Regions from separate parts of the Streptomyces yamdrokensis genome, predicted to be linked through region 3. Evidence: riboswitches for the same ligand, from Rfam matches in the RefSeq annotation. Region 3 holds a riboswitch; each other region holds the start of a gene.
The links. A riboswitch is a leader RNA that binds a small molecule or an ion and turns the genes downstream of it on or off. The one in region 3 is predicted to bind cyclic di-AMP.
Positions count from the first base shown of each region.

Region 1: another riboswitch for cyclic di-AMP. It lies ahead of ACWZEH_RS13695 (transglycosylase family protein); the one in region 3 lies ahead of ACWZEH_RS16160 (M23 family metallopeptidase).
Region 2: another riboswitch for cyclic di-AMP. It lies ahead of ACWZEH_RS25940 (M23 family metallopeptidase); the one in region 3 lies ahead of ACWZEH_RS16160 (M23 family metallopeptidase).
Region 4: another riboswitch for cyclic di-AMP. It lies ahead of ACWZEH_RS03735 (C40 family peptidase); the one in region 3 lies ahead of ACWZEH_RS16160 (M23 family metallopeptidase).

Region 1 is NZ_CM132679.1:3,164,484-3,171,495, reverse strand. It holds gene ACWZEH_RS13720 (protein kinase domain-containing protein) at 1-399, shown strand, start outside; gene ACWZEH_RS13715 (SurA N-terminal domain-containing protein) at 570-1,220, shown strand; gene ACWZEH_RS13710 (nucleoside triphosphate pyrophosphohydrolase) at 1,304-2,293, shown strand; gene ACWZEH_RS13705 (cytochrome P450 family protein) at 2,371-3,657, shown strand; gene ACWZEH_RS13700 (transglycosylase family protein) at 3,988-4,929, shown strand; cyclic di-AMP (ydaO/yuaA leader) riboswitch at 5,261-5,430, shown strand; gene ACWZEH_RS13695 (transglycosylase family protein) at 5,435-6,193, shown strand; gene eno (phosphopyruvate hydratase) at 6,473-7,012, shown strand, end outside.
Region 2 is NZ_CM132679.1:5,838,308-5,845,319, forward strand. It holds gene ACWZEH_RS25935 (M16 family metallopeptidase) at 1-1,059, shown strand, start outside; cyclic di-AMP (ydaO/yuaA leader) riboswitch at 1,293-1,457, shown strand; gene ACWZEH_RS25940 (M23 family metallopeptidase) at 1,471-2,244, shown strand; gene ACWZEH_RS25945 (GntR family transcriptional regulator) at 2,501-3,205, shown strand; gene ACWZEH_RS25950 (HPr family phosphocarrier protein) at 3,398-3,679, opposite strand; gene ACWZEH_RS25955 (bifunctional acetate--CoA ligase family protein/GNAT family N-acetyltransferase) at 3,856-6,897, shown strand.
Region 3 is NZ_CM132679.1:3,670,779-3,677,790, reverse strand. It holds gene ACWZEH_RS16185 (HAMP domain-containing sensor histidine kinase) at 1-989, shown strand, start outside; gene ACWZEH_RS16180 (response regulator) at 986-1,720, shown strand; gene ACWZEH_RS16175 (cation:proton antiporter) at 2,072-3,397, opposite strand; gene ACWZEH_RS16170 (dihydrofolate reductase family protein) at 3,885-5,018, shown strand; tRNA gene ACWZEH_RS16165 (tRNA-Met) at 5,085-5,158, shown strand; cyclic di-AMP (ydaO/yuaA leader) riboswitch at 5,484-5,641, shown strand; gene ACWZEH_RS16160 (M23 family metallopeptidase) at 5,654-6,688, shown strand; gene ACWZEH_RS16155 (PrsW family intramembrane metalloprotease) at 6,791-7,012, opposite strand, start outside.
Region 4 is NZ_CM132679.1:962,657-969,668, reverse strand. It holds gene ACWZEH_RS03765 (adenosylmethionine--8-amino-7-oxononanoate transaminase) at 1-759, opposite strand, end outside; gene bioB (biotin synthase BioB) at 752-1,990, opposite strand; gene ACWZEH_RS03755 (8-amino-7-oxononanoate synthase) at 2,137-3,264, shown strand; gene ACWZEH_RS03750 (DUF397 domain-containing protein) at 3,352-3,576, opposite strand; gene ACWZEH_RS03745 (helix-turn-helix domain-containing protein) at 3,586-4,446, opposite strand; gene ACWZEH_RS03740 (ATP-binding protein) at 4,658-5,125, shown strand; gene ACWZEH_RS03735 (C40 family peptidase) at 5,215-5,688, opposite strand; cyclic di-AMP (ydaO/yuaA leader) riboswitch at 5,692-5,827, opposite strand; gene ACWZEH_RS03730 (hypothetical protein) at 6,239-6,547, opposite strand; gene ACWZEH_RS03725 (ATP-dependent Clp protease proteolytic subunit) at 6,555-7,012, opposite strand, start outside.

The DNA of each region.
Region 1 (7,012 bases), 510 kb from region 3:
CTGGACGACGGCCAGTACCGGCGCGCGCTGCCCGAACTGCGCCGCCTCGCCGACGAACGCGCCACCGAGGCGGGCCAGGCCGACCCGCAGTCCCTGCGTTACCGCTACGAGGCCGCCCAGTGCCTGGAGCAGCTCGGCCAGCCGACCGCGGCGCTCTCCGAGTACCGGGCGCTGCTGCCGTACTACGAGAACCGGTACGTGGCCGCGGGCGATCCACAGCTCGCCCATGACGTCCGCCGCCGCATCGGCCACCTCCTGCTCGCCCTCGGCGACCGCCCGGCCGCGCACGAGACCCTGGCCCGGCTGCTGCACGACGTGGAGCGCTCCCAGGGCCCCGGCCACCCGCTCGCCGAGGAGATCCGCCGGACCCTGCAGTGGCTGGGGCAGGTGCGCGGATAGCGGGGCAGGACGCCCTTTTCCGTCACCCCGGCGGGCCGGTGGACGCGCGGCGGTGCCAAAAGTCCTGGTGAATCGTTGGTCGAATGGGTTGGCCAGAGCCCGGCCGCTGCCTACCATCGATCACCGCAGGACTTTGTGCACCGCCGCACAAGCTTCCCCAGGAGGTTTCCTTGCACCGCCGTCGCCGCACCGCGCTCCTCCTCACCGCCGCCCTCACCGCGGCGGCCCCCCTGCTCACCGCCTGCGGAAACGACGCCCGTCCCGGGGCGGCGGCCGTCGTGGGCGGCCAGCGGATCACGGTGTCGCAGCTGGAGAGCCGGGTCGGCGAGATCCGCGCGGCCCAGCGGGAGGCGGTGCCGGACGAGGCCCAGTACGAGCAGGCCGTCGCCCGCACCGGCAGCCTCACCCGCGACACCCTGCAGGGCATGGTCCTGGACCGGGTGCTGGAGCGCGCCGCGCGCGACGCCGGTGTGACGGTCACCCCCAAGGAGGTCCAGGGGATGCGCTCCGGTCTGGAGGAACAGGCCGGCGGGGCCGAAGCGCTGGAGACCGCCTGGCTGCAGCAGTACGGCATCCCGCCAAAGCGGCTCGACGACAACCTCCGCCTGCAGCTCCAGGCCCAGAAGCTCGCCCAGCGGCTCGGCACCGACACCAGCAGGCCCGAGTTCTGGCAGGCCCTGTCCGAGGCGAGCAAGGAGCTCGACGTCGACCTCAACCCGCGCTACGGCACCTGGGACGACGAGAAGAGCAGCCGCGTCGACGCCGGGACCCCGTGGGTACGGGACGTCACGGGGGTGGCCGCAGCCCAGCCGGTCGCCTGACTAGCCGGGCGTACTGTCACACCGCGCCGGCCCCCTGTGGACAACCTTCGGGGGGCGACGGCGTCGTGGGTTAGTTTCGGATCGTGAACGCAACCAGCCCCGCGGCACCCTCCGCGGCCCCGACCGGCCGCATCGTCCTGCTCACCACCAGCCACCGCGTCGCGCCCGGCCTGCTGTCCTGGCCCGCCTGGCAGACCCTGCGCGCGGCCGACACGGTGCTGTGCGCGGACGGTGCCCATCCGCAGCTGCCGTATCTGCGGGAGGCGGGCATACCGGTCGAGGAGACGTCCCCGGCCGCCGGGGAACTGGTGGACGCCTGCGCCGGCGGGCGCACGGTGGTGGTCGTGGCGACCGGCGAGGGCGAGCCCGCCCTGACCGACGGCCTGGCCCGTCTCGCCGGCACCGGCCGCGTCCCGATGCCGGAACTGGAACTGCTCCCCGCCTCCTACGACCTGCCGGGCGCCCGCTTGCTCGACCTCGTCCAGGTCATGGACCGCATCCGCGCCGAGTGCCCCTGGTCCTCCCGGCAGACCCACAAGGGCCTGGCGAAGTACGGCATCGAGGAGGCCTACGAACTCGTCGAGGCGATCGAGGAGGGCGACCGGGACGAACTGCGCGAGGAACTGGGCGACGTCCTCCTCCAGGTCGTCTTCCACGCCCGGATAGCCGAGGAGCACCCCGAGGAGCCCTTCTCCGTCGACGACGTGGCGGGCGGCATCGTCGCCAAGCTCGTCCACCGTCATCCCCACGTCTTCGGCGACGAGACGGCGACCACCCCCGAGGAGGTCAAGGAGCACTGGCTGCGCACCAAGGCGGTCGAGAAGCGGCGCACCTCGGTCACCGAGGGCGTTCCTCTCGGCCAGCCGGGACTGGCCCTCGCCGCCAAACTCGCCTCCCGCGTCCGCACGGCGGGCCTGGACGTCCCCCTGCCCCGGGCGGAGGGCATCGGTTACGAACTGCTCGGCCTCGCGGCGCGGGCCGAGGCGGAGGGCGTCGACCCGGAAGCGGCGCTGCGCGCGGCCGCCCGGGCCTACCGGGACGCGATACGGGCCGCCGAGGGCGTGGGGGAGTAGGGCGCGGTCCTCCGGTGCCGCAGGGCACCGGGGGAGCAGTGCGTACCCGCCCGCGTGCCGCCGGATACGGTCGGACGGTGACCGACCAGCACCAGCCTCAGTCCCGGCCCGAGAACGGCGCCCCCGAACTCTTCACCTGGGAGTTCGCGAGCGACCCCTACCCCGCGTACGCCTGGCTGAGGGAGCACGCGCCCGTGCACCGGACGCGGCTGCCCAGCGGGGTGGAGGCCTGGCTGGTCACCCGGTACGCCGACGCCAAGCAGACGCTCGCCGACCCCCGCCTCTCGAAGAACCCGGAGCACCACGACGAGCCCGCCCACGCCAAGGGCAGGACCGGCATCCCCGGTGAGCGCAAGGCCGAGTTGATGACGCATCTGCTCAACATCGACCCGCCGGACCACACCCGGCTGCGCAGGCTGGTCAGCAAGGCGTTCACACCGCGCCGGGTCGCCGAGTTCGCGCCCCGGGTGCAGGAGCTCACCGACGGGCTCATCGACCGGTTCGCGGAAGACGGCTCAGCCGACCTCATCCACGACTTCGCCTTCCCGCTCCCCATCTACGCCATCTGCGACCTGCTCGGCGTTCCGGAGGAGGACCAGGACGACTTCCGCGACTGGGCGGGCATGATGATCCGGCACGCGGGCGGTCCCAGGGGCGGTGTCGCCCGGTCGGTGAAGAAGATGCGCGGCTACCTGGCCGACCTGATCCACCGCAAGCGCGAGGCCCTGCCCGCCGAACCCGCCCCCGGCGAGGACCTCATCTCCGGCCTGATCCGCGCCTCCGACCACGGCGAGCACCTCACTGAGAACGAGGCAGCCGCCATGGCGTTCATCCTGCTGTTCGCCGGCTTCGAGACCACCGTCAACCTCATCGGCAACGGCACCTACGCCCTCCTCACCCACCCGGGGCAGCGCGAGCGCCTGCAGAAGTCCCTCGCCGCCGGGGAGCGCGGGCTGCTGGAGACCGGAGTGGAGGAACTCCTGCGCTACGACGGGCCCGTGGAGCTGGCCACCTGGCGGTTCGCCACCGAGGCGCTCACCCTCGGCGGGCAGCACATCTCCGCGGGCGACCCGGTCCTCGTCGTCCTGGCCGCCGCGGACCGCGATCCGGAGCGGTTCGCCGACCCCGACGCACTCGACCTCGCACGGCGCGACAACCAGCATCTGGGGTACGGCCACGGCATCCACTACTGCCTCGGCGCCCCACTGGCCCGCCTGGAGGGCCAGACCGCGCTCGCCACGCTGCTGACCCGGCTGCCGGACCTCGAACTCGCGGCGGATCCGGCCGGACTGCGCTGGCGCGGCGGCCTCATCATGCGCGGACTGCGCACACTGCCGGTGAAATTCACCCCGCCCCCGATGTGATGTTGGGAACGGGGCCGACGCGCCCGGGACACATTCCGAAATGCCCGGATGGTCTTCGAAAGTGCCCCGGAAAAGCCCTCGGCGTATCCGTCGGCCACGACGCAAGTGACCGTCAGGGCCGCCTCGAACACGGTCCGTCGACCGTTGGCAGGACGGCTGTGAAGGTGACACCCACTCAACTCCGTGATCTTCGTGTGATCTGCGCGGCATGAACTTGTGACAGACGTTCGACTGCCTATACGTTCACCCATCAAGCGCGGCGTCCCGCTTTTCAAACGTCATGGTTTGAAACGCCGTGCGAGCAACTGTTGTCCTGCGAAAGGTCTCCGCATGCTCTCCGGGAACGGTCGTCACCGTCGGCCCCGCCAGGCTCCGGCTCTTCTCGTCGCGGCCGGAGTGACCGGCTCGGCCATCGCGATCCCCCTCCTCGGGGCCGGCGCCGCCAGTGCCGCCGACGGCTCGACCTGGGACCGGGTGGCCGAGTGCGAGTCGGGCGGCTCCTGGAGCCAGAACTCCGGCAACGGCTACTACGGCGGCCTGCAGTTGACCCAGGAGGACTGGGAGGCCTACGGCGGCCTCGACTACGCGGCCAGCGCCGACCAGGCCAGCCGCGGCCAGCAGATAGCCGTGGCCGAGAAGATCCTCGCCGACCAGGGCGTCGGTGTGTGGAGAGCCTGCGGGCTGCTGGGGGGCCTGGAGCAGGACTCGTCCGTGCTCGACGTCGACACCGGCGCGGAGGGCGACTCGTCGGGCGGGACCGGCTCCGAAAGGTCCGCCACTCCGTCGCCGTCCCAGTCCGCCGGCTCCTCGTCGGACGCGAAGGACGCGAAGGACGCCGAGGGCGACGAGGGCGACGAAGACGCCGCGGACGGCCGGAAGAAGGAAGGAGGGGCGGACGCCTTTCCCTCCCCCTCCGCGTCTTCCTCCGCCAAGGGTGACGACTCGGACAAGTCGGGGCAGAAGGCCGACGCTTCGGAATCGGCCGACGGCGAGGACTCCGGCGGCGGCCGTCACCGCGGCGCCAGCGCCGAGGAAGAGGCGCGTGCGGACCGTGACGCCGGATCCTCCGGCCGGCACGCCTCGCGCGGCGGTCTCGGCTTCACGCGCGGCCTCGACGGCTCCTCCCCGTCGAGCGACTCCGGCGCGGCCTCCGCGGGCGGCTCCTCGGTCGCCTCCGACTCCCTTGCGCTCGGCGGCGGATGGCTCGCCCAGTACGGCGGGGACGACGAAGCCGCGGGCGCGAACGCCCCGAATCTCACCCTTTTCGGCTAGGAACTCGCATCTGGTTTCGAATCGGGTAAATGCCGACATTCCCGCAGCGGCGGCCGGCCGCTCGGGCGTCGGCCGTGCGCCGGCCGGGTGATGACGGTGCGTCGATTGGGCGACAGGCGGGCCGGCGTGCGAAAAAGCGCGTCGGCGGCGGAAGTTGAGAGTCACGTTTCGCAACGAATGTCCGTTTTAAAGGTGATGAGAGATAGGTCTCAGAAGCCCTGATCGTCTTTGATAATCCGCCGGGGGCGTGCCTACGGTCGTGATCGCTCGCCATCGCGGGCCCCGGCTGCCGCCACGCCGAATCCTGCCAGTGGCAGCACGGGAACAGTCGTCGCGTCATGCGCCGTAGGCAGGAGCGGGGGACCCAAGGTAGGCGCCGGATCCGGTGAAGTACGCCGGATGCGGCTCGGGGTGAAGCCGCGTCCCGCAAGGGAACGCGGCCGGGCAACTCAACCGGCCCGAACCCGACAGCTCACCTCGTAGGCGTCGGTGAGGGGATCCATCCATGCTGTTTTCCAGCAAGGGCAAGCACCGTCGTCCGTCCAAGGCCACCCGTGCCATCGCCGTCGCCGGCATCACCGGTGCCGCCGTCGCCGCCCCGCTGATGGCGGCCGGCAGCGCCTCGGCCGCCACTCCCGCCGAGTGGGACACCGTCGCCCAGTGCGAGTCCGGCGGCAACTGGTCGATCAACACCGGCAACGGCTACTACGGCGGCCTGCAGTTCTCCGCCTCCACCTGGGCCGGCTACGGCGGCACGCAGTACGCCGCCACCGCCGACCAGGCCAGCAAGGCCCAGCAGATCGAGATCGCCGAGAAGGTCCTCGCGGGCCAGGGCAAGGGTGCCTGGCCGGTCTGCGGCAAGGGCCTGTCCAACGCCGCCTACACCGGTGGCGGTTCCGCCGAGGGCTCGGGCAACCAGGGCTCCGGCAGCCAGGACGGCGGCTCCTCGCAGAGCTCCCAGCAGCAGTCCCCGGAGCAGGAGCCCCAGGAGCAGAGCACCGAGGCCGCTCCCGAGCGTTCCGCCGAGCAGAAGGCCTCCCGCTCCGACGAGCGTCCGGCCGCCGGGAAGACCGTCACCACCCCGACCGGTGAGAAGGTCGAGAAGGGCGACGGCGAGTACAAGGTCGTCAAGGGCGACACCCTCAGCTCGATCGCCTCGGAGCACGAGGTCAAGGGCGGCTGGGGCAAGCTGTTCAAGCTGAACGACGACATCGTCGAGGACGCCGACCTCATCTACCCGGGCCAGCAGCTGCACCTGAAGTAGGACGCCGGCCGCGGGTCCGGGCCCCCGTCCCCGCGAAGGTCCGCCCCGCCCCGGCGCGTCTCCCCCGTACGCGCCGGGGCGGGGCTTTTCCGTGGCCGGCCCCGGCCCCCCGTCCCCGGATTTCCCGGAAACCTTTTTGTTCCGTTCGGAAACAATTTACTCTCGGTTCTGTCCGCGAAGCGGCCGACCGGATGGCCGATCGCCCCGGGCCGGATAGGCTCGGGTCCGCAGGGCCCCGTGGCCCCGCTGAACCACGTCACATCCATGAAGGAGATGCTCGTGCCGTCCATCGACGTCGTCGTAGCCCGGGAAATCCTGGACTCCCGAGGCAACCCCACGGTCGAGGTCGAGGTCGGCCTCGACGACGGCAGCACGGGTCGTGCCGCCGTCCCGTCCGGCGCCTCCACCGGCGCCTTCGAGGCCATCGAACTCCGTGACGGAGACCCCGACCGTTACCAGGGCAAGGGTGTCGAGAAGGCAGTCCTGGCCGTCATCGAGCAGATCGGCCCGGAGCTCGTCGGCTACGACGCCACCGAGCAGCGCCTGATCGACCAGGCGATGTTCGACCTGGACGCCACCGACAACAAGGGCTCCCTCGGCGCCAACGCCATCCTCGGCGTCTCCCTGGCCGTCGCCCACGCCGCCTCCGAGGCCAGCGACCTGCCCCTCTTCCGCTACCTCGGCGGCCCCAACGCGCACCTGCTGCCGGTGCCGATGATGAACATCCTCAACGGCGGTTCGCACGCGGACTCCAACGTGGACATCCAGGAGTTCATGATCGCCCCGATCGGCGCGGAGTCCTTCTCCGAGGCCCTGCGC
Region 2 (7,012 bases), 2.2 Mb from region 3:
AGCCTCGAGGTACCGGCCTCCCGGCTCGCCAAGGGACTCGGACTGCTCGCCGACGCCCTCAGGGCGCCCGCGTTCGCCGACAGCGAGATCGAGCGCCTCGTCCGCAACCGCCTCGACGAGATCCCGCACGAGCTGGCCAACCCGTCCCGCCGCGCCGCCAAGGAACTCTCCAAGGAGCTGTTCCCGGCGGCGTCGCGCATGTCCCGCCCGCGCCAGGGCACCGAGGAGACGGTCGCCGGCATCGACTCGGCGGCCGTACGCGCCTTCTACGACACGCACGTCCGCCCCGCGACCGCCACCGCGGTGGTCGTCGGCGACCTCACCGGCACCGACCTGGACGAGCTGCTCGGCGAGACCCTCGGAGCCTGGACCGGATCGGCCGCCCAGCCGCGGCCCGTCGCGCCGGTCGCCGCCGACGACACGGGCCGCGTCGTGATCGTGGACCGCCCCGGCGCCGTACAGACGCAGCTGCTCATCGGCCGCGTGGGCGCGGACCGGCACGACCGCGTGTGGCCCGCGCAGGTGCTCGGGACCTACTGCCTCGGCGGCACCCTCACCTCCCGCCTGGACCGCGTCCTGCGCGAGGAGAAGGGCTACACCTACGGTGTGCGGTCGTTCGGCCAGGTCCTCAGGTCCGCCCCGGACGGCACCGGCGCGTCGCTGCTCGCCATCAGCGGTTCCGTCGACACCCCGAACACCGGGCCCGCCCTGCGGGACCTGTGGACGGTGCTGCGCACCCTCGCCGCGGAAGGCCTCACCGACGCCGAACGCGACGTCGCCGTGCAGAACCTGGTGGGCGTGGCACCGCTCAAGTACGAGACCGCCGCGGCCGTCGCCGGCACTCTCGCCGACCAGGTGGAGCAGCACCTGCCCGACGACTACCAGGCCGAGCTGTACCGGCGGCTCGCCGCCACCGGCACCGTGGAGGCGACCGCGGCGGTGGTGAACGCCTTCCCGGTGGACCGCCTCGTGACGGTCCTGGTCGGCGACGCGGCGCAGATCAAGGAGCCCGTCGAGGCGCTCGGCATCGGCGAAGTCACGGTGGTTTCCGCCGAGTAGACGACCCGTCGGCGCACCGCCGGCGGCCGTCCGGCCGCACGCCGGACGCACACGCGCGCGGCCCTGGTGACGAGAACGTCACCAGGGCCCCTTTATGTCCGAATTGGTGCGGGAGGTGCCTGTCTGCCCTGTGGGATGCGCTACAAAATCCTGGATTCGTTTGGGAACGGGAAGACGTCCCGTTTAGCGTCAGGCGGTCTGTTCGTCGGGCAGTGCGCCGCACCCGCGGCACCGGACAGTCATCGCCGAGTCCCCGTACGGCGCGAGCCAGGGGAGCCGGGGACCCGTCAGAAGTCCCTGGGGTGAATCGGACGCCCGCGCGTGTCGCGAGGGGGTCCGTAGGAGACCTTCCTGCTCCGAACCCGTCAGCTAACCCGGTAGGCGAGAAGGAAGGAAAGGACCACCCTGTACATGGCGTTCACCCGCGCCACCGGGAAGCACCGTCGTCCCAGCCGCGTGCATCGCGGCACCGCCAAGGCGGCGGGCGTCGCGGCTCTCACCACCACCGGTGTCATCGGCTCCCTCTCCGCTCCGGCGCTCGCCGCCGAACCCGCCGCGGCGCAGACCGGCCTGACCCCCGTGGTCACCATGGGCGACGAGGTCGCCGCCAGGGTCGACGCCCAGGCCTCCGCCCAGCACGAGGCCGCACGCGAGGCGGCCCAGGCCGCCGCACGCGAAGCCGCCGAGGAGGCCGCCCGGGAGAAGGCGGCCGAGGAGGCCGTCAAGGCCCGCGAGGCCGAGGAACGCGCCGCGCGTGAGGCCGAGCGCAAGCGCCTCAACACCTTCGTGTCCCCGATCGCGGGCTCCTACGTCTCGACCGGCTACCTGTCCGGCGGCGCCGTCTGGTCCTCCGGCACCCACACCGGTGTCGACTTCCACGCTGCGAGCGGCACCCCCGTGCTCTCGGTCGGCATGGGCACCGTCGTCGAGGCGGGCTGGGGCGGCGCCTACGGCAACCAGGTCGTGATCAAGATGCACGACGGCACGTACACCCAGTACGGCCACCTGTCGTCCGTCGGCGTCTCGGTGGGCCAGCAGGTCACCCCGGGCCAGCAGATCGGTGTCTCCGGCGCCACCGGCAACGTCACCGGCGCGCATCTGCACTTCGAGGCCCGCACCACCATCGAGTACGGCTCCGACATCGACCCCGTCGCGTACCTCCGCGCGCACGGCGCGAACGTCTGACCGGGGGTACGCCTCCCTGACCGGCGTGCGCACCTGGGACGTCCGCGTGATCCCCTGACGTCCCAGGTGCCCGCTTTTTGCGGTACGGCCCCGGCTCGGCTCTCCGAGTCGGGGCTTTCGGCGTTTCCGGCTGTCCGTTGTCCAAAAAACAGACATGATTCCCGGCCCACCGTCGGAAATTCCCGCGCGTTGCAATAGAGTCACGGAACAGGTGTCACCCGTTGACGTTATGCGGGGATTAATTCGGAGGTCGGTCATGCGTATTCCGGCGCACTCGGTGTGCACGGCGATCCGGGACGACATCGTCTCGGGTGTCTACGAGCGTGGCGGCCGGCTGACCGAGGAACTCCTCGCCCGCCGCTACGGTGTCTCGCGCGTCCCCGTCCGGGAGGCTTTGCGCACCCTGGAGGCCGAGGGCTTCGTGGTCACCCGGCGGCACGCGGGCGCGTGCGTCGCGGAACCCACCGAGCAGGAGGCCGCCGACCTGCTGGAGATGCGGCTGCTGCTGGAGCCGCTCGGTGCCCTGCGCGCCGCGCAGCGCCGCACCGAGGCCCATCTGAAGGTGCTGCGGGGCCTGGTCCGGCTGGGCCAGGAGCGGGCCCGGCAGGGCAACGGCGACGACCTGCGCTCACTGGGCGGCTGGTTCCACGAGACGCTCGCCCAGGCGTCCGGCAGCCCGGCGCTGACGTCGACGCTGATCCAGCTCCGGCACAAGATCGGCTGGATGTACGAGGTACGTGGGCCGAGGGACCCGGTGGAGTGCTGGGCGGAGCACGGCGCGATCGTCGACGCCGTGGTGCGCGGCGACGGCGAGCGTGCGCGTGCGGTCACGACGCTGCACACCGAGCGCGCCGCCGCCGCCCACCGCCTGCGCTTCACCGCGAGGGCCGGCCGGACGGCCCGCCCCGAGCGTGTGAGGAACTCGCAACATCCCGTAAACACGCCGAGTCTCCGGCATTAACACGGAGACCGTATACAAGAGAAGGTAATTCGGTGGAAGTGAAATCCGCCTGCCGTTTTTCGTGAGCGCGGGATTGTGCGCGGGGGAGTGGCGCCCGGGAAAACCGGTGGGCAGGGAAAGCGGAGACGCCGGAGAACAGCGGAGCCGCGTCGCCCGCAATGGGTGACGCGGCTCCGTCCGCTGCCGGGTTTCTCACACGGTCTCGGGGAGTTCCTCGAGCCCTTCGGAGACCAGCTTCGCCAGCCGGTCGAGGGCGGCTTCGGCCCCCTCGGCGTCGGAGGCGAGGACGATCTCCTCGCCCCCCTGGGCGCCCAGGCCCAGAACGGCCAGCATGGAGGCCGCGTTGACGGGGTTGCCGCCGGCCTTGGCGATCGTCACCGGGACGCCTGTGGCCGTGGCGGATCGGACGAAGATGGAGGCGGGGCGGGCATGGAGGCCCTCGGCCCAGCCGACGTTGACGCGGCGCTCAGCCATGTGTTGCTGCCCTTCGAAGTTCAGGTTGTCTAGACCAGTTTCCCATATCGTGAAGCAAGCCGGGGAGGGGCACTCGCTCCCGCTCCCCGGCGGCACCGGACCGCGGCCTCGGCCCGGTGCGCGCCCCCACAGACTGCCTCGCGCCGTTGTCGTACGCGAGCCGTACTCTGGGGCCCATGCAGACCTCGTCGGACCGGCACGAGTATCCCGCCCACTGGGAGGCCGACGTGGTGCTGCGCGACGGCGGCACCGCGCGGGTCCGCCCCATCACCGTCGACGACGCCGAACGCCTGGTCAGCTTCTACGAGCAGGTGTCGGACGAGTCGAAGTACTACCGCTTCTTCGCGCCCTACCCCCGCCTGTCCGCCAAGGACGTGCACCGCTTCACGCACCACGACTTCGTGGACCGGGTGGGGCTCGCAGCCACCGTGGGCGGCGAGTTCATCGCCACCGTACGCTACGACCGGATCGGCCCCGACGGGGCGCCCGCTTCCTCCCGCCCGTCGCCCACCACCACCCTTGCCGAAGGGCGCCCCGCACCCGCCCCCGCTGTCTCCGACGAGGCCGAGGTCGCCTTCCTCGTGCAGGACGCCCACCAGGGCCGGGGCATCGCCTCCGCCCTGCTCGAGCACATCGCCGCCGTCGCGCGGGAGCGCGGCATCCGCCGGTTCGCCGCCGAGGTGCTGCCGGCCAACAGCAAGATGATCAAGGTGTTCACGGACGCCGGGTACACCCAGAAGCGCAGCTTCGAGGACGGCGTCGTCCGCCTGGAGTTCGGCCTCGAACCCACGGACCGCTCCCTGGCCGTGCAGCAGGCGCGCGAGCAGCGCGCCGAGGCCCGCTCGGTGCAGCGGCTGCTTGCCCCGGGCTCGGTCGCCGTCGTGGGCGCCGGCCGCACGCCCGGCGGCGTGGGCCGAGGCCTCCTCGGCAACATCCGGGACGCCGGCTACACCGGCCGCCTGTACGCCGTGAACAAGGCCCTGCCGCCGGAGCAGGAGGAACTCGACGGAGCCGCCGGGGTGCCCGCCCACCGCTCGGTGCGGGAGATCGACGGCCCGGTCGACCTCGCCGTCGTCGCGGTGCCCGCCGAACACGTCCCCGAGGTCGTCGCCGAATGCGGCGAACACGGGGTGCAGGGGCTCGTCGTCGTGAGCGCCGGGTACGCCGACGCGGGCCCCGACGGCCGCGAGCGCCAGCGCGCCCTCGTCCGCCAGGCCCGTTCGTACGGCATGCGGATCATCGGACCGAACGCGTTCGGCGTCATCAACACCTCCCCGGACGTACGCCTGAACGCCTCGCTCGCACCGCAGATGCCGCGCCCCGGCCGCATCGGCCTGTTCGCCCAGTCCGGAGCCATCGGCATCGCCCTGCTGTCGCGGCTGCACCGGCGCGGCGGGGGCGTCACCGGTGTCACGGGCGTGTCCACCTTCGTGTCCTCCGGCAACCGGGCCGACGTCTCCGGCAACGACGTCCTGCAGTACTGGTACGACGACCCCGACACCGATGTCGTCCTGATGTACCTGGAATCCATCGGCAACCCCCGCAAGTTCACCCGCCTCGCCCGCCGGACCGCCGCCGCGAAGCCGCTGGTCGTGGTCCAGGGTGCCCGCCACGGCTCCGGACCCCGGGGGCACGCCGTGCGCGCGACGCGACTGCCCCACGCGACCGTCTCCGCGCTGCTGCGGCAGGCCGGGGTCATCCGGGTGGACACCATCACGGAACTGGTCGACGCGGGCCTCCTGCTCGCCCGCCAGCCACTGCCCTCCGGCCCCCGCGTGGCGATCCTGGGCAACTCCGAGTCCCTGGGCCTGCTCACCTACGACGCCTGCTTGGCCGAAGGGCTGCGCCCGCACCCCCCGCTGGACCTCACCACCGGGGCGTCGGCGGCGGACTTCCACGCCGCGCTGTCCCGGGCGCTCGCCGACGACACCTGCGACGCGGTCGTCGTGACCGCGCTCCCCGCACTGGGGGAGCCGCCGACCGACGACGCGGCACTCGCCGGGGCGCTGCGCTCGGCCGCCGCCGCGACCCCGTCCAAGCCGGTCCTGGTGGTCCACGTGGAACTCGGCGGCCTGGCCGAGGCCCTCTCGGCGGCGGCCGGCACGGCCCCGCGGCCCGCCCCGGCCACCGAGGACCGCCCCCGGGCGCAGGACCCCGGCTCCGCACCATCCGCCGATCAGCGCCCGGCCACCCCCGGGGCACCGTCCGCCGCCGGACCGGCCGCCCCCGCGACGCCGGCTGCCGCACCCGGGCCGGCCGCTCCACAGAGCCCGGCCGGCCCGCCTGCCCCCGGGAGCCCCGGCCCGGCCACCCCGTCGACGCCCGTGCCCGCGCCCGGGAGCCTCCCCGAGGACGCCCACCTCATTCCCGCCTACCCCGCCGCCGAACGCGCGGTCCGGGCCCTGGCCCACTCCGTCGCCTACGCCCAGTGGCGCCGGGACGCCGCCGACCCCGGCAAGGTCCCCGCGTACGAGGACATCGACGAGCGGGGCGCCGCCGCCCTCATCGACGCGCAGCTCACGCGCGGGGAGAGCCTCACCCTCGGCTCCGAGGAGACCTGCGCCCTGCTCGGCGCCTACGGCATCCACGTCCACCGCGCCCTCCCCGCCCCCACCGCCGACGCCGCCGTCGAGGCCGCCCGCGCCCTCGGCCGGCCCGTCGCCCTCAAGGTGACCGCCCCGCACCTCAGGCACCGCGCCGACCTGGGCGGCGTACGGCTGGACATCGCGGACGAGGAGCAACTGCGCCGGGCCTACGCCGAGCTGACGCAGCAGCTCGGCACGCCCGAGGAACTGCGCCTCGTCGTGCAGCGGATGGCACCGCGCGGTGTCGACACCATCGTCCGCGCGGTGATCGACCCCGCCGCCGGAGCCGCGCTCTCCTTCGGGCTCGCCGGCCCCCCGTCGCAGCTGCTCGGGGACATGGCGCACCGGCTGATCCCGGTGACCGACCGGGAGGCGGCCTCCCTGGTCAGGTCGATCCGCACCGCACCCCTCCTGTTCGGCTGGCGCGGCTCGACCCCGGTCGACACCCCCGCCCTCGAGGAACTGCTGCTGAGGGTGTCGCGGCTGGTCGACGACCACCCCGAGGTCGTCGCGGTCGGCCTCGAGCCGGTCGTCGTCGCCACCCGCGGGGTGAGCGTCCTCGGTGCCTCCGTACGCCTGGCCCCGCCCCCCGCCCGCGACGACCTCGGCCCCCGGACCCTCCCGGCGTACTGAGGGCGGCGTGAGCCCTCCGACCGTCCCAACTCGGCAGGTCGCCGCGGGTTTGACGGCGCGTCGGGCGGGTTACCCGTGCTTCCGGCCGGCAGCGGCACCTGCCGCGGGCACAGGA
Region 3 (7,012 bases):
GGATCTTCCTGCTGAACGCCGTCGTGCTGATCGTGGCCACCGTCCTGCTGCTCGGGCCGGTCACCGTCTCCACTCCGGTCCTGCTCACCGAGGCCCTCGTGCTCACCGTGGGACTGGCCGCCATGCTCGGTGCGAACGCGCTGCTGCTGCGCGTCGGCCTCGCCCCGCTCCAGCGCGTCACCCGCGCCATGTCCACCACCGACCTGCTCCGCCCCGGACAACGCCCCGAGGTCACCGGGCGCGGGGAGATCGCCGAGCTGATCAGCACGTACAACACGATGCTCGACCGGCTCGAGGACGAACGCGCCGCGAGCAGCGCCCGTGCCCTGTCCGCCCAGGAGGACGAACGCCGCCGGATCGCCCAGGAGCTGCACGACGAGGTCGGCCAGAGCCTCACCGCCGTCCTGCTCCAGCTCAAGCGGGTCGCCGACCACGCCCCGCCGGAGCTGCGGGAGGAACTGAGCCTGGTGCAGGAGACCACCCGGGGCAGCCTGGACGAGATCCGGCGCATCGCCCGCCGGCTGCGCCCCGGCGTCCTGGACGAGCTCGGGCTGACCAGCGCGCTCAAGGCCCTCGCCACCGAGTTCGGCGGCGAGGGCCTGACGGTCCAGCACCGCCTGGACTCCGACCTGCCCGATCTGGGCCCGGAGGCCGAACTGGTCCTCTACCGGGTGGCCCAGGAGGGGCTCACCAACATCGTCCGGCACGCGCACGCCCGCCGCGCGGAGATCTCTTTGTGCCGCACCTCCTCCGGAGTGGAGCTGCGCGTCCGGGACGACGGCCAGGGCATCGGTGCCGCGTCCGAGGGTGCCGGCATCCTCGGGATGCGTGAGCGGGCCCTGCTCGTCGGTGCCGACCTCGATGTGGGTCCGGCCGCCGCGGGCGGGACCCTCGTGCGTCTCGCCGTCCCCGTTCCGGTGCGGGGCCCCGCGCCCGCACGGACCTCCCCGCCCCTGACCGCCGTCCCCGACCGGAAAACCCCGACATGACCGACCTCGGCTTCACCCGCCCCCCGTCCGGTACACCCGCCGGCGCCGAGACCACCACCCCGGCCGGTGCCGGGAGCGGTGGCGCCCCGACGCGCATCCTCCTCGCCGACGACCACGCGCTGGTCCGCCGCGGCGTACGCCTCATCCTCGACGGCGAACCGGACCTGACCGTCGTCGCCGAGGCCGACAACGGCGCCGAAGCCCTCGAACAGGCCCGTATCCACGAACCCGACCTGGCCATCCTCGACATCGCCATGCCCCGCCTGACCGGCCTCCAGGCGGCCCGTGAGCTCTCCCGCACCCTGCCGCAGACGCGGATCCTCATCCTGACCATGTACGACAACGAGCAGTTCTTCTTCGAGGCGCTGGGGGCCGGCGCCTCCGGGTACGTGCTCAAGTCCGTCGCCGACCGCGACCTGGTGGAGGCCTGCCGGGCCACCATGCGCGGCGAGCCGTTCCTCTACCCGGGCGCCGTCAACGCCCTCATCCGCAACTACCTCGAACTCGCCCGGGACGGCCGGAACCTGCCCGCCAAGGCCATCACCGACCGCGAGGAGGAGATCCTCAAGCTGGTCGCCGAGGGGAACACCTCGCAGCAGATCGCCGACCTCCTCGTCATCAGCCCCAAAACCGTGGAGCGCCACCGCGCGAACCTGCTGGCCAAGCTCGACCTGAAGGACCGGCTGGAACTCACCCGGTACGCCATCCGGGTGGGGCTGATCGAACCCTGACCGAGCACCTCTGTTCTCCGGGGCCGGCGGCCGGGGGCTGTCCGGCGGGTGAAGTCGCAGACGCGGGGGCCCGCACGCCGGCCCCCGAGCCCTTCGAGCAGGGGCCCCGACGGAGTTGTCGTCGCCCTCCCCACTCCCGGCCGCCCCTCCCATGAGTGGGAGGGGCCCTCATCGCTCCGCGTCGGTTCCCTCCTCCGCCCCGCAGCTGGTCGCACCAGCCTCCGCTCGCCCCGGCTGGACGGGCGCCGTCGGTCTCCTTCGATCCGATCCGCCGGACAGGCCCGAGGGGTCCTTGCACTGTGCCCGCCCGGGCCACGCGACCTCATCGGGCGCTCATAGTGCAAGGACTCCTCAGCGCTCGGCTTCGGCGGGCTCCCGTTCGGGCACGGGTCCGGCGTTCAGACCTCCGTCGGGGCCTGCGTCCAGGTCCGGGGGGAGTCCCGTGCCCGATGAGGGCCCGGCGTCCGGACCGGGCCCGGTGCCCCGGGAGGAGCCGCGGTCGGGCAGCCGTGCCTGGACGGCGCGCAGGGCGCACGCGAGCAGATGGGACTGCTTGGCGAGCACCGGGCCGAGGACGGCGAGGACGAGGACGTACCCGGCGATGAACGGCGTGAGCCGGTCGTCGAGCCCCGCGCCGGTGGCCATGGCGGCCAGGATCAGCGCGAACTCGCCACGGGAGACGAGGGTCGTGGCGATGTCGGCCGCGATGTCGACGCCGTACCGGTACAGGCGGGCCACCAGCAGGCCCGCGATCAGGTTCATCGCGAGGGTGAGCACCACCGCGGCGGCCACCGGACCGGCGACGGAGGCGATGTCCCCCGGGTCGATGGCCAGCCCGAAGGCGAAGAAGAAGATCGCCGCGAAGGCGTCCCGCAGGGGATGGACCAGGGTGCGGATCCGGGGCGCGGCGGGGGTGCCGGCCACGATCAGTCCGACCATGAACGCCCCGATGGCGTCGACGACCCCGAGCACCTCGGAGACACCCGCGACGAAGATCGCGGTTCCGAGGAAGGTGATGACCAGCAGCTCGTTGTCGCGTACGGACATGATCCGGCCGAACAGCCGGGTGCCATAGCGGGCGGCAATGGCCAGCACCATCAGGAAGCCGAACGCCTTGGACGCCTGGAACGCCATGTCCCCGAGCCCCCGGGCGCCGCTGAGTACGGGCTGGAGAGCCGCGAGATAGAGGGCGAGAAAGATGTCCTCGACGACGGTGACACCGAGGATGAGCCGGGTCTCGGGCCGGCTGATGTGACCCAGCTCGATGAGGATCTTCGTGACGATCGCGGAGGACGAGATGCCGAGTACCCCGGCGAGCACCAGGGCCTCCCGCGCTCCCCAGCCGAGGGCGAACCCGAATCCCAGCCCCGCGCCGACGTTGAGCGCCAGGTAGATGCCACCGGCGCTGATGAGCCGCTTGCCGCCCCGTCTCAGGTCGTCGAGGTGGAACTCCAGGCCGAGGTAGAAGAGCAGCAGGACGAGACCGAGCGCCGACAGCATCGAGAAGTCGTGGGCGTCCTCGACCAGGACGAGCCCCGGTGTGTGCGGGCCGAGCAGAATGCCGGCGAGCATGAACAGGGGGATCGTCGGCAGCCCGATCCGGCTCCCGAGGCGGGCGAGGAACGCTGCGGCGAGGAACGCGCCGCCCATGGCGAGCAGAGTGTCGGCATGTCCCACAAGTCACCACCTTCCACAGCACGGGGACGGAGCGGGATCCGATCGACCGACCCGAGCGGGGGCTGCTCCTTCGTGTCGGTGGGGGTTCTCCGCCATACGGGGCTGCGGCCGGTACATCCCCGGGTGCGGAGCGGTTGCGGCCGGTGCGTGCCGGGACCGGGCCCCCGGTGTTCCTCCACGCTCACATCCGGCCCCGGGCGCCCGCCATCCGTGACGCCACCCAAACGAGGTGGCGGACGACACCCATGAGGTGTGGGGGGGGGGGAAGGCCCCTCATCACGGGCCGGTCGCCGGGGACGACGGGGCCACCGCGCGTTTCCACGCCGTACGGTTTCGCGCCATGCGGCGGTGGCACACCGTACGGCTTCCCGCCGCGCGGGAACACACCGGGTGCAAGACTCTCTTCGCCCAGCCGATCCCAGCCGATCCCAGCCTTGCCCCCCGCCCCACCCCGCCCCGTCCGCCGTCCCCGTCAGGAGCGCCGTCGATGCCCCACCCGTACGTCCTGCTGTCCGCCGCCGTCTCGCTCGACGGGTATCTCGACGACACCGGGCCCGAGCGGCTGCTGCTGTCCGGCCCGGAGGACTTCGACCGGGTCGACGAGGTACGGGCGTCGGTGGACGCGATCCTGGTCGGCGCCGGCACGATCCGGGCCGACAACCCCCGGCTGCTGGTCAACGCGCCCGAGCGACGTGCCGCCCGGGCCGCCGAGGGCAGGCCCGCCTACCCGCTGAAGGTCACCGTCAGTGGCTCGGGCGACCTGGACCCGGCGGCGCGGTTCTGGCACACCGGTGGCGCGAAGGTCCTCTACACGACCGACAAGGGCTCCGAACGCGCCCGCGCCCACGGCCTCGCCGCCGACGTCGTGCCGCTCGGCGCCGAGCTCGACTGGCGCCGCCTCCTGACGCACCTGTACGACGTGTACGGCGTCCGGCGGCTCATGGTCGAGGGCGGCGGCCTGATCCACACCCAGCTCCTCACCCAGGGCCTCGCCGACGAGCTCCAGCTGGTCCTCGCCCCGCTCCTCGTCGGCGACCCGGACGCCGCCCGCCTCTTCGGATCCGGGACCTACCAGGGCGGCCGGCTGCGACTGCTGGAGACCCGCCCGATCGGCGACGTCGTCCTCATGCGCTACGAACCCACCGCCCCCGGCGCCGGCCCGCTCCCCGTCGCCGCCGACCACCACTGGCTGGCCCTCGCCTGTGAACTGGCAAAGCGGTGCCCGCCCTCGAAGACGGCGTTCAGCGTGGGCGCGGTGGTCGTCGCGGCCGACGGCACCGAACTGGCGCGGGGCCACTCCCGCGAGGGCGGTGATCCGGTGGTGCACGCCGAGGAGGCCGCCCTCGCCGGGATCGACCCCGCGGACCCGCGGCTCGCGACCGCCACCGTGTACTCCAGCCTGGAACCCTGCGCCCGGCGCGCCTCCCGGCCGGTGCCCTGCGCCCGGCTGGTCCTGGACGCGGGAGTACGGCGGGTGGTCACCGCGTGGCGGGAGCCGGACACCTTCGTGGAGGACGCCGACGGCAGCGGGGTACTGGCCGCGGAGGGCGCCCTGGTCGTCGTCCTGCCGGAGCACAAGGAGGCCGCCGAGGCGCCGAACGGCCATCTGCTCGGCCGGTGAGGCAGGGGCGGCGGCAACGTGTGTGCGAAGTGCCCCGCGGATGCCGTATGCTGGTGAACACAACGACGCGGGGTGGAGCAGCTCGGTAGCTCGCTGGGCTCATAACCCAGAGGTCGCAGGTTCAAATCCTGTCCCCGCTACTGAAGGCCGAGGGCCGGAATCCGAGAGGATTCCGGCCCTCGGCCTTTTGCGTCCGTCCCGTTTCGGGAGAGCGTCCCGGGGTACTTCCGCGAAGATGTGACGCCAGGTGATCGAGCCGCCTCGCTGCGCATAACAATTGACGCACCGTCAACTCGAGTGTGACGAGGACGGTGAAGTCAACTCGCCCGGTTTCGACCGGTCGTGGCGCTTAAGTCCGTGCGGAAGTCGTTAACGATCAAGAGGAACGGCTTGGAATACGACCCTCGCGTCTATTAACGTTCGATAACGCAGCGCGGTCGTCCCAGCCGTCACACGAGTCGGCTCCGTGCGCACGCGCCGAATCCCGCAAGGGAACCGGGGAACCAACATCTTGGGGTGAATCGCGCGGATGCCCCCGTGGAGACACGGACGGTATACGCGCGTAGGAGACCTTCCTGCTCCGAACCCGTCAGCTAACCCGGTAGGCGAGAAGGAAGGAAAGGAGTGCGCCCCACGTGGCGTCCAACCGGCCTGCCCCCGAGGCCCCCTTCATGCCGAGCCGACGCGACAGCGACACCTTCGGCTACGGCGGCATCCGCACCGACGAGGGCCCCTTCGAGGAGTGGAACCCCACCGAGGATTCCATTCGTCCCGTGCGCGGCCGGCATCGTGTCGGCAAGCAGCGCGGCGGAGGCCTCGCCCGTAGCTCCACCGTCCTGGGCGTCGGTGTCATAGCCGCTGTCGCCGGTGGCGGCATGGCCAGCGCCCAGACCGGCAAGCCGCCGGTCTCCATCTCCGTACCGGACCTTCCCTCTGTTGGTTCCCTCATCTCCGACGAGGAAACCCCCCAGGGCTCCGCCACCCCGCTCAGCAGCATCGGCGCGGTCGCCGACGAGGCCGAGCAGGGCAGCGCTTCCGACGCCGGCGAGGTGCTGCGCGCCCGGATCATGGCGCAGGTCGAGCAGCAGCAGAGCCAGGCCGAGGACAGGGCCGCCGCCGAAGCCGCCGCGAAGGCGGAGAAGGAGGCCAAGGAGCAGGCCGCCGCCGCGAAGAAGGAGGCCGAGGAGAAGGCCGCCGCGGCGAAGAAGAAGGCGGAGGAGGAGGCCGCGAAGAAGGCCGAGGCCGAGCGTCTCGCCGAACTGGCCACGCAGTACGCGCTGCCCACCTCCTCGTACACCATCTCCTCGACCTTCGGTCAGGCCGGCGCCTACTGGTCCTCCGGCCAGCACACGGGCCTGGACTTCGCCGCCCCCACGGGCACGCTGATCAAGGCGGTCCACACCGGCACGATCACCTCCGCCGGCTGGGACGGCTCGTACGGTTACAAGACCGTGCTGACCCTCGACGACGGCACCGAGATCTGGTACGCCCACCAGTCCTCCATCAGCGTCAGCGTCGGCCAGCAGGTCAACACCGGCGATGTGATCGGCCGCGTCGGCTCCACCGGCAACTCCACCGGCGCCCACCTCCACCTGGAGGTGCACCCGGCCGGCTCCGCCTCGGGCATCGACCCGATGGCCTGGATGCAGTCGAAGGGCCTCGCCGTCTGAGACCCCGGCCCCGGCCGGTCTTCGCGTCCCGCGCCCCACGCAGCCGCAGCCCCGGCAGCCCTGACGACGCCCCCCGACGTCAGGACTGCCGGTTCGGCGTTTTCAGGGGCGCTGCCAGGGGCGGTACGGGTGCGCGTAGGGGTTCGGCCCGGCCGCAGGGTGGCCGGGGTTCACGGCGCCGTACGGGCCGTATGCGCCGTACCCTCCGTACGCTTCGGGCAGGCCGTACGGGCCGTGCCCCGGCCGGGGCGGGGCGGGCGGCGCGGTGACCCGGGCCGCGTGCTCCAGGGCAGGGCGGGCCGTGTCGCGGCGGTGCCACATCTC
Region 4 (7,012 bases), 2.7 Mb from region 3:
GAACCCGGTCGCGATCTCGTCGAACACCAGCAGCACGTCGTGCGCGTCGCACGCCTCGCGCAGCACCCGCAGGTACGCGGGGGAGTGGAAGCGCATGCCGCCCGCGCCCTGCACCACCGGCTCGACGATCACGGCCGCCAGTTCACCGGCGTGCCGCCCGATCAGCTCCCGCAGGTGCTCGGCGTACGACTCCTCGTACTCGGCAGGCGGGGCCTTCGCGAACACCTGTTCCGGGAGCACCCCGGTCCACAGTTCGTGCATCCCGCCCTCGGGATCGCAGACCGACATCGGCTGCCAGGTGTCCCCGTGGTAGCCACCCCGCCAGGTCAGCAGCCGCCGCTTCCCGGGCAGCCCGAGCGAACGCCAGTACTGCAGGCACATCTTGACGGCCACCTCGACCGACACCGAGCCCGAGTCGGCGAGGAAGACATGCTCGAGGCCGTCGGGTGACATGTCTACGAGGAGCTTCGCCAGCCGGACGGCGGGCTCGTGCGTGAGCCCGCCGAACATCACATGACTCATCCGCCCGAGCTGGTCGCGCACGGCCTCGTTCAGCACCGGGTGGCTGTAGCCGTGGATCGCCGACCACCAGGACGACATCCCGTCGACCAGCTCGCCCGAGCCGTCGGCGAGCCGCAGCCTTACCCCGCTCGCCGACTCCACGACGAGGGGTTCCCCGCGGCCGGGCATGGGCCCGTACGGATGCCAGACATGTCGCCGGTCCAGCTCGAGAAGCTCGGGTACGGACCGCTCAGGCATTGGGCGCGAGATCCGTTCCGGCACCCCGCCGGCGGACGGCGACGAGATCGGTACGCGGTCCGTCGGCCCGGCCCGCCCCCTCGCTCACCGTCCCCGGACCCGCGTCCGTCCCCGTATCCACACGCGCCCCGGCGCCGGAGGATGCCGACCCGCATCCGCCACCGCCCTCGTGCGACCCGCATCCGCCACCCCCGTCGGGCGACCCGCACACGCTCGCACCCGCACCCGCCCGGTGTCCGGGCAGTGTCACGCGGTCGGTGCCCTCCACCTCGAACCCGGCGTCCGCGATCATCTCCAGGTCGGCCCGGCCCGCCTGGCCCTCGCTGGTGAGGTAGTCACCGAGGAAGATCGAGTTGGCCAGGTGCAGCGCGAGCGGCTGCATCGTGCGCAGATGCACCTCCCGGCCGCCCGCGATCCGCACCTCGGCGTCCGGGCACACGAACCGCACCATCGCCAGGATCCTGAGGCACCGCTGCGGGGTGAGGTTCCACTCCTTCGCGAGCGGTGTCCCCTCGAACGGGATCAGGAAGTTCACCGGCACCGAGTCCGGGTCCAGTTCGCGCAGCGCGAAGACCACGTCGACCAGGTCCGCGTCGCTCTCACCCATGCCGGCGATCAGCCCGGAGCAGGCGGACAGACCGGCCGCGTGCGCCTTCTGCACGGTGTCCACGCGGTCGGCGTACGTGTGCGTGGTGGTGATGTCCCCGTAGGTGGCCTCGGAGGTGTTGAGGTTGTGGTTGTAGGCGTCCGCGCCCGCCTCGCGCAGCCGCTCCGCCTGGCCCTCGGAGAGCAGTCCGAGGCAGGCGCACACCTCGACGCCCTCGTTGCCCTCCTTGATCGCCTTGATGGTGTCGGAGACACGGTCCACGTCCCGGTCGGTCGGGCCGCGGCCGCTGGCCACCAGGCACACCCGCTTGGCGCCGCCCGCCAGCCCGGCCGCGGCCGCGTCCGAGGCCTGCTCGGGCTTGAGCCAGGTGTACTTCAGGATGCCGGCCTTCGAGCCGAGCCGCTGGGAACAGTAGGAGCAGTCCTCCGGGCACAGGCCGGACTTGAGGTTGACCAGATAGTTGAGTTTCACCCGCCGCCCGAACCAGTGCCGCCGCACCTTCCCGGCCGCGGCCACCACGTCGAGCAGATCGTCGTCGGACGTCCCGAGGACGGCCAGCGCTTCGCCACGGGTCGGCGTCTCGCGCCGAAGCCCCTTGTCCACCAGCGTGTTCAGCAGGTTCATGGGAGCCGATCCTGTCCTATTCGGCCGCCCCGGCCAAGGAGGGTTCGTACAACAGAGGCGCTGACGGCTGTGGGCATGGCCACACAGTGGCCGGCCGGCCGTCCCGCTACTGTCTGTCCACTGCCTACAAAACCACCGGAGGACCCATGGCGTTCGGCTGGATCGACGAGCAGGCGGCGCTGCGCCGCCGGGCCGGGCTCGTACGGACCCTGCGCCCGCGCACCGCCGACGCACCGCTCCTCGATCTGGCGAGCAACGACTACCTGGGTCTGGCCCGGCATCCGGAAGTGGCCGAGGGTGCGGCGCGGGCGGCGCGGACCTGGGGCGGTGGGGCCACCGGGTCCCGGCTCGTCACCGGCACCACCGAGCTGCACACCGAGCTGGAAGGCGAACTGGCCGACTTCTGCGGCTTCGAGGCGGCCCTCGTCCTCTCCTCCGGCTACGCGGCCAACCTCGCCGCCGTCACCGCGCTGGCCCCGCACGGCTCGCTGATCGTGTCCGACGCGGGCAACCACGCCTCGCTGATCGACGGCTGCCGGCTGGCCCGGGGCAGGACGCAGGTCGTGGCGCACGCCGACCCCGACGCCGCGCGCAAGGCGCTGAGCGGGCACGCCGGGGCCGCCGTCGCCGTGTCCGACACGGTCTTCTCGGTCGACGGGGACGCCGCCCCGCTCGCCGCGCTGGCCGGGGCGTGCCGTGAGCGCGGCGCGGGACTGGTGCTCGACGACGCCCACGGCCTCGGGGTACTCGGCGACGGCGGACGCGGCGCCCCGTACGCGGCGGGGCTCGCCGGCGCCGAGGACGTCGTGGTGACGCTCACACTCTCCAAGTCGCTCGGCAGCCAGGGCGGAGCCGTGCTCGGCCCGGCACGGGTGGTCGAGCATCTGGTCAACACGGCCCGCACCTTCATCTTCGACACGGGTCTCGCACCGGCGGCCGCGGGCGCCGCGCTCTCGGCCCTGCGGCTGTTGCGCCGTGAACCAGGGCGCGCGGCGCGGGCGGGCGCGGTGGCGCGCGACCTGCACCACCGGCTGACGGCCGCGGGCCTCGAAGCCGTACGCCCCGACGCCGCGGTCGTCTCCGTGCGTGCCCCGTCCCCGGAGCAGGCCGTGCGATGGGCGGCCGACTGCCGGGCGGCCGGCCTGTCCGTGGGCTGCTTCCGTCCTCCTTCCGTGCCCGACGGCATCTCACGGCTCAGACTGACCGCCCGCGCGGACCTGTCCGGGGCCGAGATCGAACGCGCTGTACAGGTGATCGGCGAGACGCGGCCATGAGTCGGCGAGGCACGGCCGTGAGCCGCCCGATGACGGGCGGTCGAGTACGGGTGGGCGAGTACGGGTGGGCGCCGGAGGACCGGCAGGTCAGTGAACCGCGGCCACGAACTTCGCCCAGCTCCCGGGGGAGATGAGCAGCGCGGGCCCGTCCGGGTCCTTGGAGTCGCGCACGGCGAGCAGTCCGGCACCGGGACCGGTGGCGGGCCGGGCCGTCTCGACGCAGTTGTTCGCGCCCGTGCTGTAGCTGCTGCGCAGCCACCGCACACCGTGCAGGTCGGTGCTGGAGGGAAGGGTCCGAGACGGTGCGGGCATCGTGCCTCCTTACACGCCGGCGGCTGTCCCGGCGATGAAATCCAACGAGTCCTCGGGCGAAAGGGCGTGGATCGAAAGGGCGTCGAAAGCCTCCGAGTACACCCGGAGGTCTTCTTTCCGCTCCAGATAGAGGCTACTCGTCAAGTGGTCGAGAACTACAACATCCAGATCAGAAGTGCGCGAAAATGAGAAGATTACGAAAGGGCCGGTGACGCCGATGTGCGCCCCGGCAGTGAACGGCAGTACTTGAAGCCGCACCTGGGGAAGGCGCGCCGCCTCCACGAGCCGTTCCAGCTGGCGGGTCATGACGCCGGGGCCGCCGACCTGCCGGCGCAGCACCGCCTCGTCCAGGACCGCGCTGAACCCCAGCGGCGGGTCCGCCCGCAGGACGTCCTGCCGGGCCAGCCGCACCTCCACCAGTGTGTCCAGCCGCTCCTCCGAAGTGCCCTCCAGCGCCGCCGCCGTCACGGCCCGCGCGTACTCGGGCGTCTGCAGCAGCCCGGGAACCACGGTGGTCTCCAGCGTGCGCATCGCGCTGGCCTGGGACTCCAGGCTGATGAAGTCCCGGTAGGTGGGCGGCAGTACACCCCGGTACGCGTGCCACCAGTGGTGTCGTCCGCTGCTGTCGCCCGGCCCCGCCAGCACCAGTAGCAACTCCCGCAACTGAAGGTCGGTCAGGCCATAGGCGTCGAGCAGTAACCGCACATCGGCCGGTTTCACCCCGCTCGTGCCCGTCTCGATCCGGCTCACCTTCGACTGGTGCCAGCCCACCAGCCGGGCTGCCTCACCACTGGTGAACCCCGCCGATGTGCGCAGCGAACGCAGTTCGGCGCCCAGTTTCCGGCGGCGTACCGCGGGACCGTGCTGCATGGCTTCCCCCTTACTCCCTCCGGGTCACCCACATACGGTCTCCCGTCGCAGAGTTCACCGCTTTGAGCGACAGATATATGCATATCTTGGCCGTATCGCCGCCGACAGTCTGTGGTGATGGCAGTCTGACGACGAAGCACCAGTGCGGGACCGTACTCGAATCAGCCGCTCCGTGTCGGACTGCGGTCCCGTGGAAAGGGACGACATCGCCATGGCAGACCATCTGGAAGCATCCATCACTCTGCCGAGCGATCCTGCCTCGGTCTCCGCGGCTCGCGCCCATGTGGTGGGCACGCTGGCGGAGTGGGGCATGCCGGAGGACACGGAAGTGTCCGACACGATCCGGCTGATCGTGTCCGAACTCGCGACCAACGCCGTGCAGCACACCCTGGGGCAGTCACCCACGTTCACCGTGGACATCGCCCTCGACCGCGACGACCAGCTGTGCATCGGTGTCACCGACAGCCACCCGAGGTTCCCCAAACGACTCCCCGCCGCGGTCCAGCAGGACAACGGCCGGGGGCTGGTCATCATCCGCTGGCTGACCGTGGAGTGCGGCGGCAGGATGAGGGTCCGCCCCACCGGAGAGGGTGGAAAGACCGTCTCCGTCGTCCTTCCGTGGACCGTCCCCGCCGAGCCGGTCACGGCGGTGGAGACGGCAGGACGGCAGGAGCCGTAGGGGCCCACGGCCGCATCGGTGTGCTCTCCGGGTGTCGTTCGGCGTGTCCGGCGGGGCGGCGGCAGGGGGGGTGCCGCCGCCCTCGCGGATCACTTCACCCGGCCGTACCAGACGCTGTGGGTCCAGATCTTCTGCAGGCGCACCACATCCCCGGTCTTCGGAGCGTGCCAGAGCTTGCCCTGGCCCGCGTAGATGCCCACGTGGTAGACGTTCTGGCCCGAATGGAAGAAGACCAGGTCCCCCGCCTTGCGGCTCGAGGCGGAGACGTGGCGGGTCTTGTTGTACTGCTGGGACGCAGTACGGGGCAGTGTCTTGCCCGCCTTCTTGAACGAGTAGAGGGTCAGTCCGGAGCAGTCGAAGCGGCTCGGTCCGGTGGCGCCCCAGTGGTAGGGCGCGCCCTTCTTGGACGCCGCGACCTGGAGGGCCTTGGTGGCCGTGGTCGCGGCCACTGCCTCCGGGGCGGTACCCGGGAGGACGATCGAGCCGCCCACGGCGGCGAGGGTGAGGGCCGAGGCCGTGCCGGCCCTGGCCATGAGAGACGGGACACGATTGAGCGCGGTCATGCGCAACCCTTCGTCAGCCGCCTGTGAAGGATGACCTGTCGGATTCGGGCTGGCGAAGTTGCCCGGCCGCACGAGTGCGGCTTCACCCCAAGGGCTGCTCGGCACGGGAGTCGAACTCCCGTTCCGGCGACCCGTCGTGCTCGGGTCCTCCACTCCTGCCGATCCACTCCTGTCGACCGGTCATCCGGGCGGCGGCAGGACTCGGCGTCCGCCCGGATCGCCCCGCCGCGGCGGCGGGGTCTTGTCGTCAGTGAGCGATCTTGGCAACTGCCGGTCCGAAATCCCAACTGAACCGGGGGTTTGTGTTGTTACTCACCACTCATCCGTTCGGGTGGACAGCCCCGCGTCCGGGCTGCCGTCCGGGGTGCCGAGGAGTCCCGGACCAGCACCGGAGTGGCCCGTTCCGGTGCGCGGCCACGCGTGGTGCGCAACCGTGACGGCCCGAAAAGAAGTGGTTCGTCTACGCCGGTTGGTGGTATCCCTTTTGGTCCGTTTCGGCTCAGGTGTGGACGTGTTGCCGACGCCGGCCGCGGTTGAACCGGTACGGGCGTCAACTGCCGGAGCCCGGCGGCAGTGTGACCCGGGCCGTGCGCCGGTCGCCGTCCAGTACCCGAAGGGCCCGGGCCAGCGTGGCGACGTGCAGCTCGGTCTCGCCGCGCCGGTGCATGACGGTCAGCGCGTCGCGCAGTGCGACGGCCTTGCCGACCAGTGCCTGTGCGGCGCGCAGCCCGCGGTAGGTGTCGCCGTCGCGGGCAGGGTTGATCCGGCCCAGCAGGTCGACGGCCTCGAGGTAGCGGTCGATCAACTCGGCCTCGGCGCGGGTCAGCGCGGGCAGCGGTGGCAGTTCGGGTGGCAGCATCGGCGGCTCACCTCGCGCCGGAGGTGGGGAGGTGGTCCTCGCGGTCGGTCAGGACCCGGTCCGCGAGGCCGTACTCCACCGCCGCCCGCGCGTCGAGGACGGTCTCCCGCTCGATGTCCGACCGTGCCTGCTCCGGGGTGCGGCGGGTGTGCCGGACCAGGATCTCCTCGATCCGGCCGCGGACCCGCGACAGTTCCTCCGCCTGGACGGCGAGATCGCTCGCGTCCCCCTCCACCGGCGCCGGCGGTACCGGCTGACGGAGCACCAGTCGCGCCCCCGGCAGGACATACCGCTTCCCCGGTGTCCCCGCGGCCAGCAGCAGCGCGGCCGTCCCGTCCGCCCGGCCCAGGCAGACCGTCTCCACCTCGCAGGTGACGAAGTTCAGGGTGTCGTAGACCGCCGACATGGCCTGGAAGGAGCCGCCGGGGGAGTTGACGTAGAGGGAGATGTCCCGGTCGGGGGCCC